Lactiplantibacillus plantarum: one gene and its partner. The protein of the gene in region 1 binds, or shares a complex with, the protein of each later gene. Links are inferred from orthologs where the notes say so. Each region holds a gene or a part of one and is shown in the gene's direction. Other genes may lie near its edges.

The links. The genes of interacting proteins can lie anywhere in the genome.
Region 2: pfkA (region 1) and rny share a complex: the UniProt entries of both Bacillus subtilis proteins name them as parts of the possible RNA degradosome complex. The link is inferred for Lactiplantibacillus plantarum from one-to-one orthologs.

Annotation. Positions count from the first base shown.
Region 1 is NZ_CP039121.1:1,756,421-1,759,657, reverse strand. What follows is about bases 1-2,773. They hold pfkA (6-phosphofructokinase), read left to right. Parts: upstream 1-792; coding sequence 793-1,755; downstream 1,756-2,773. Other genes in these bases: pyk (pyruvate kinase), read left to right, coding at 1,841-2,773; dnaE (DNA polymerase III subunit alpha), read left to right, coding at 1-679. Also shown: more of pyk, read left to right, coding at 2,774-3,237. UniProt on the Bacillus subtilis protein: Catalyzes the phosphorylation of D-fructose 6-phosphate to fructose 1,6-bisphosphate by ATP, the first committing step of glycolysis.
Region 2 is NZ_CP039121.1:2,120,205-2,123,773, reverse strand. Bases 485-3,437 are described here. They hold rny (ribonuclease Y), read left to right. Parts: upstream 485-1,157; coding sequence 1,158-2,717; downstream 2,718-3,437. Other genes in these bases: E5260_RS09935 (TIGR00282 family metallophosphoesterase), read left to right, coding at 2,842-3,437; recA (recombinase RecA), read left to right, coding at 485-927. Outside these bases: more of recA, read left to right, coding at 1-484; more of E5260_RS09935, read left to right, coding at 3,438-3,569. UniProt on the Bacillus subtilis protein: Endoribonuclease that initiates mRNA decay. Initiates the decay of all SAM-dependent riboswitches, such as yitJ riboswitch. Involved in processing of the gapA operon mRNA, it cleaves between cggR and gapA.

The DNA of each region.
Region 1 (3,237 bases):
CAGTATGAGTTTATTTGAATCATTAGCCCCTAAGATCAAAAAACAGCCGGAGCTTTCGTTAGGTGAGCGATTGGCCAAAGAAGCGGAGTATCTTGGTGTGTACGTTTCAGGGCACCCTGTGGAAACGTATGATTGGCTCGCGCAACAACGACATACACAATTAGTCAGCACGCTCACGAGTGAACAACCGGCACAAATACTGGTCTATATTACTAAGGTCCGAACGATTCGGACCAAACGTGGTCAACCAATGGCATTCGCAACGGGAAGTGATTTGTCCGGCGAAATTGACTTGACGATTTTTCCCAATACCTATCAACGGATTCAGGCGGAATTGAAACCAGAAGCAATCGTGTTAATTACTGGTAAGGTCGAGCAACAGCGGGATTTGCAAGTGATCGTAAACACCTGGCAGTTGGCGGAACAATTACCCAAACCAACCGGCCAACTCTTTTTGCGGTTGCAACCTGAGCAAGCAACGGCGACTGTGCAAAAGGAAATTTTAAGGATCTTAAGTCAATATCGAGGTCCTAATCCAGTTCTAATTTACTCGGTAGCAGCACATCGAACGGTTGAACTAAATTCACAGTATTGGGTCGCAGAAAATCCAGATTTGGTTGGAGCGCTTACAACCTTATTAGGTCGCGATAATGTGGTGATGAAGAACGCTATCCCTTGATACGACGGCGTTTTTTAACGCATTTAATTTTAGAAAATAACAGACAATCCACGTGAAAAGTGTTAGAATCACTTATGGAGTTACGAACTCAATTTATTGCCTGAGGTGAAAAAATGAAACGCATTGGTATTTTAACCAGTGGCGGCGACGCTCCTGGTATGAATGCGGCCGTTCGTGCAGTTGCTGGTAAAGCAATGGCTGAAGGGTTGGAAGCATACGGCATCAATTACGGCTTTGCTGGATTAGTTGCCGGTGACATTCACAAAATAGAAGCAGCCGACTTAGATGGTGTGATTCAACGCGGCGGAACTTTACTATACTCCGCACGTTATCCAGAATTTGCCCATGAAGAAGGTCAATTAAAAGGGATCGAACAATTGAAGCGGTTTGGGATTGATGCTTTAGTTGTTATCGGTGGCGACGGTTCTTACCATGGCGCATTGCGCTTAACGGAACACGGCTACAACACGATTGGTCTTCCAGGGACGATCGATAATGATATTCCTTACACGGACTTCACAATTGGTTTTGACACTGCTGTCAACACCAACGTGCAAGCTCTTGACCGGATTTATGATACGGCTCATAGTCATGACCGGACTTTCGTTGTGGAAGTTATGGGTCGTGGCGCTGGTGACGTAGCCTTATGGTCCGGTGTTTCAATCGGCGCGACTGCTATCGTGGTCCCCGAAGTTGATTGGGACATGGAAGAAATCGCCAACAAGATTAAGCATAACCGGGCCAATGGTCATCGGAGCAACTTGATTGTGTTAGCCGAAGGTGTGATGGGTGCCCAGGAGTTTGTTGAGAAGTTATCCGAATATGGTGACTTTGATGCTCGTGGGAATACCATTGCTCATATGCAACGTGGTGGGAATCCAACTGCTAAAGACCGTGTCATGGCCAGCAAGATGGGTGCCTACGCTGTGGAACTCTTGCTTGCCGGCAAGGGTGGCTTAGCGGTTGGGATTCAAAACAACCAATTAGTCAACCACAACATCTTAGATTTATTTGAATCTAAGCATGACGTTGAAGTGTCATTAGATAAGTTGAATGAAGAAATTTCATTCAAGTAATCATGGCATGTTAGTTCTTATTTTAATTTGATAAAAATGACGTTAATGTCTTTTTATAAAAACTTTCAAGGGAGAGATTTTTCTTATGAAAAAAACCAAGATTGTTTCAACACTTGGTCCTGCCAGCACCGATACTGACACTATTGTTAAATTAATCGAAGCCGGCGCAAATATTTTCCGCTTTAACTTTTCACATGGTGATCATGAAGAACATTTAGATCGCTTAAACAAAGTTCACGAAGCAGAAAAGATTACGGGTAAGACCGTTGGTATCATGCTTGATACTAAGGGTGCTGAAATTCGGACGACCGTTCAAGCTAACGGAAAATCTGAATACAAGATCGGTGACAAGGTTCGTATCACCATGGATGATTCATTAGATACGACCCATGATAAGATTGCCGTTACTTACAAGAACCTCTATGATGATGTTCATGTAGGTGGCCATGTCCTCTTTGATGATGGTTTATTAGATATGAAGATCGACGAAAAGGACGAAGCTAACCGCGAATTGGTTACAACTGTTCAAAACGCCGGCGTTTTAGGCTCACGTAAGGGTGTTAACGCTCCTGGCGTTTCAATCAACTTACCTGGGATCACTGAAAAAGACTCAAGTGATATTCGCTTTGGTTTGGATCATGAAATCAACTACATCGCTGCTTCATTCGTTCGTAAGCCACAAGATGTCTTAGACATTCGTGAATTACTTGAAGAAAAGCACATGGAACACGTTCAAATCTTCCCTAAGATCGAATCACAAGAAGGTATCGACAACGCCGATGAAATTCTTAAGGTTTGTGATGGTTTGATGGTTGCTCGTGGTGACATGGGTGTTGAAATTCCTGCTGAAAATGTGCCATTGGTACAAAAGAGTTTAATCAAGAAGTGTAATGCTTTAGGTATGCCTGTTATCACGGCTACTCAAATGTTAGACTCAATGCAAGAAAACCCACGTCCTACTCGTGCCGAAGCTTCTGACGTTGCCAACGCTGTCTTTGATGGTACTGACGCAACGATGCTTTCTGGTGAAAGTGCTAACGGTCTTTACCCTGTTGAATCTGTTGCCATGATGGCTAAGATTGACGAAAAGGCTGAAAACACTTTGGCTGAAAACGGTACGTTACAATTAAACCGTTTCGACAAGACTAGTGTTACTGAAACAATCGGTATTGCGATTGCTCGGGCAGCTAAGAACTTGAACATTAAGACGATTGTTGCTGCGACTGAATCTGGCTACACTGCTAAGATGATTTCGAAGTACCGTCCAAATGCTGATATCTTAGCAATCACTTTTGACGAACGGACTCAACGTGGCTTAATGGTTAACTGGGGTGTTCAACCAATCGTGGCTGAAAAACCAGAAACCACTGATGACATGTTTGATTTAGCTGCTTCTAAGGCTGTTGAACTTGGCTTTGCCAAGGAAGGCGACTTAATCTTGATTACTGCCGGTGTGCCAGTTGGCGAACGCGGTACGACTAA
Region 2 (3,569 bases), 360 kb from region 1 along the record:
ACCGTGGCACTACATGCGGTTGCTGAAGTTCAAAAGCAGGGTGGTACGGCGGCCTATATCGATGCTGAAAACGCACTAGACCCCGTTTATGCGGAACACCTAGGGGTCAACATTGATGACCTGTTACTTTCGCAACCAGATACTGGTGAACAAGGGCTTGAAATTGCAGATGCCTTAGTTTCCAGTGGTGCGGTCGATATTTTAGTTGTTGACTCGGTGGCGGCCTTAGTGCCACGTGCCGAAATTGAAGGTGAAATGGGTGACGCACACGTTGGGTTACAAGCGCGGCTGATGTCACAAGCGCTCCGGAAGTTATCAGGGACATTGAACAAAACCAAGACAATCGCGTTATTTATCAATCAAATTCGTGAAAAAGTTGGTGTGATGTTTGGTAATCCTGAAACGACTCCTGGTGGTCGGGCCTTGAAATTTTACGCCACGATTCGTTTGGAAGTACGGCGGGCAGAACAGATCAAGGAAGGAACCAATATTATTGGTAACCGTGTCCGGATCAAAGTCGTTAAGAACAAGGTTGCACCGCCATTTAAGCGTGCCGAAGTGGATATCATGTATGGTCAAGGTATCTCACAAACTGGTGAAATTGTTGATATGGCTGCTGAAAAGGATATTGTTAAGAAGAGTGGTTCTTGGTATTCATATGGTGACGATCGCATTGGTCAAGGCCGTGAAAATGCCAAGAAGTATTTGGACGAGCATCCTGATGTCATGACGGAGATTCGCCAAAAGGTTCGTGATGCATATGGTATGGATGCAACTGGTGAAGAAACGTCTGAAACTGATGATCAGGCCAAAGAAGCTAAGGATAAGGGAACTGCTAAGAATGGCAGTAAGGGTCAAAGTAAGTCCACTAAAGCGACACCAGCGGAAACTGCTCTCGATCTCGGCGACCAACCAACCGAAAAATAGACAGTTTGTTATGCAACGCCCAAAATATTTATTTTGGGCGTTTTTTGTACATACTTAGCTTGTTTGCACGACAAAAGTAGCCTGCAGAGAGCGGTTGCCATAAGACTTTAAGTTGACACTATTCGTTTCTAACATTAGAATAACAAGTGTGTAAATAATCAAAATATAACATCTGAAAATTTGTAGTTGATTTTATGTTAACTGGATTTTGGTGGTGCGGAGGTGGAAACATGAATGTTTTCGGTATAATCCTCGCAGTCATCGCAATTGTTGTCGGTTATGGGATTGGTTACTATGTACGCAAGAACGTCCATGAAAAAGAATTGGACGTTGCCAGGAACACAGCCGAAGGTATTATTTCTGAGGCCAAACGGGCAGCGGAGACTCATAAGAAAGAAAAAGTCCTTGAAGCTAAGGAAGAGAGTCATCGCTACCGGGCTGAAGTTGAAACGGAGTTAAAGCAACGTCGGAATGAAGTTCAAAAGCAAGAAGACCGGTTGCTTCAACGTGAAGAAACTTTAGATCACAAAGAGAATACTTTTGAAAAGCGCGAGGATGCTTTAGGTAAAAAAGAAGATAAGATTGCCAATGAGCAAAAACGCGTTGAACAACAGCAACAAAGTGCAGCTTCACTAATCACGCAACGTCAAGCTGAGTTAGAACGGGTCGCCGCCTTGTCGCAAGAACAAGCTCGCGATCAGATTTTGACCCAAACGCGCGAACAATTAACGCATGAACGGGCCGTGTTAATTAAAGAAAATACGGACGAAGTGAAAGCGCAGTCTGAAAAAGAAGCCAAAAACTTAATTGTCCAAGCGATTCAGCAAAGTGCTGCCGATATGGTTTCTGAAACCACGGTTTCGGTCGTTTCTTTGCCGAATGACGACATGAAAGGCCGGATTATTGGTCGGGAAGGTCGTAACATCCGAACGTTGGAAACGCTGACGGGAATTGATTTAATTATTGATGACACGCCGGAAGCCGTCGTTTTAAGTGGTTACGATCCGATTCGTCGTGAAATCGCAAAGATCGCGCTTGAAAAGCTGATTCAAGATGGGCGGATTCATCCAGCTCGAATTGAAGAAATGGTTGAAAAAGCGCGTAAGGAAATGGACGAAAAGATCCGTGAAACTGGTGAACAAGCTGTCTTTGATTTAGGATTGCACGGGATGCATCCTGACTTGATCAAGCTTGTTGGTCGGCTGAATTATCGGACCAGTTATGGTCAAAATGTTTTGAATCACTCAATTGAAGTTGCGAAGTTAGCGGGCGTTTTAGCCGCTGAACTTGGTGAAGATGTTACACTCGCGAAACGCGCAGGATTATTACACGATATTGGTAAGGCCGTCGATCATGAGGTCGAAGGTTCCCACGTTGAAATTGGCGTGGAATTAACAACGAAGTACAAAGAGAGCCCCGTCGTGATTAACACGATTGCCTCCCATCATGGTGATGTGGAAGCTAAGTCGATTATCGCGGTGTTGGTTGCGACGTCTGATTCAATTTCAGCCGCCCGGCCAGGTGCTCGGAGTGAGTCGCTGGAGAATTATATTCATCGGCTCGAGAAGCTGGAAGCGATCGCTAATAATGAGGATGGCGTCAAGAAGAGCTATGCGATTCAAGCTGGTCGTGAAATTCGAGTCATCGTTAAGCCAAACGAGATTTCTGATTTACAGGCAACGGTTTTGGCGCACGATGTCAAAAAGCAGATTGAAAATGAACTTGAATATCCCGGTCATATTAAGGTTACGGTTATTCGGGAAGTTCGAGCAGTGGATTACGCTAAATAACCGGGAAATGAGTTTAGGTCTTGACCTAAGCTCATTTTTTTAGTTGCCAGCAGAATTCAATCACGTTTTCAAGGCTAAATAATGCTAAAATAATTGGTATAACGTTAAAACAAGGGAGCAATCTATGCGAATTCTATTTGTTGGGGATGTCATGGGCAATGTCGGCCAAACGGCGGTCACCACGTACTTACCTAAGTTAAAACGGCGCTACAAGCCACAAGTTACTATTGTTAATGGGGAAAATGCCACCCGCGGCCGCGGCATTAATCAGGAAGTGTATAAGGACATCTTGACTGCGGGGGCTGATGTCATTACGATGGGCAACCACACCTGGGATAATAATGAAATCTTTGATTTTATTAATGGTGCTAAGAAGTTGATTCGACCGTTGAACTTTCCGCCAGCGACGACTCCGGGGGTTGGTTATACGATCGTGAAGGTCAATACGGTGAAGTTGGCCGTGATTAATCTTCAAGGAAACGTCTTTATGGGGCAAAATTTAGCGGATCCTTTTACGACTGTCCAACCATTGGTCGAGCAACTGCGGGAAGAGACACCTAACATCTTCATCGACTTTCACGCTGAAACGACAAGTGAAAAGGAAGCCATGGCGTGGTATTTGGATGGTCAGGTGAGTGCGGTAGTCGGCACCCATACCCATGTGCAGACGAGTGATGAACGCGTATTGCCCAATGGAACGGCCTTTTTAAGTGACGTTGGTTTTACGGGTCCGTATAATGGTATTTTAGGAATGACCCGTGAGAATGTTATTCAGCGTTTCTTGGAACAAATGCCGACCCGTTTCAACGTGCAAGAGGATAGTCCGGCAGTGTTGTCGGGTTGTGTGATCGA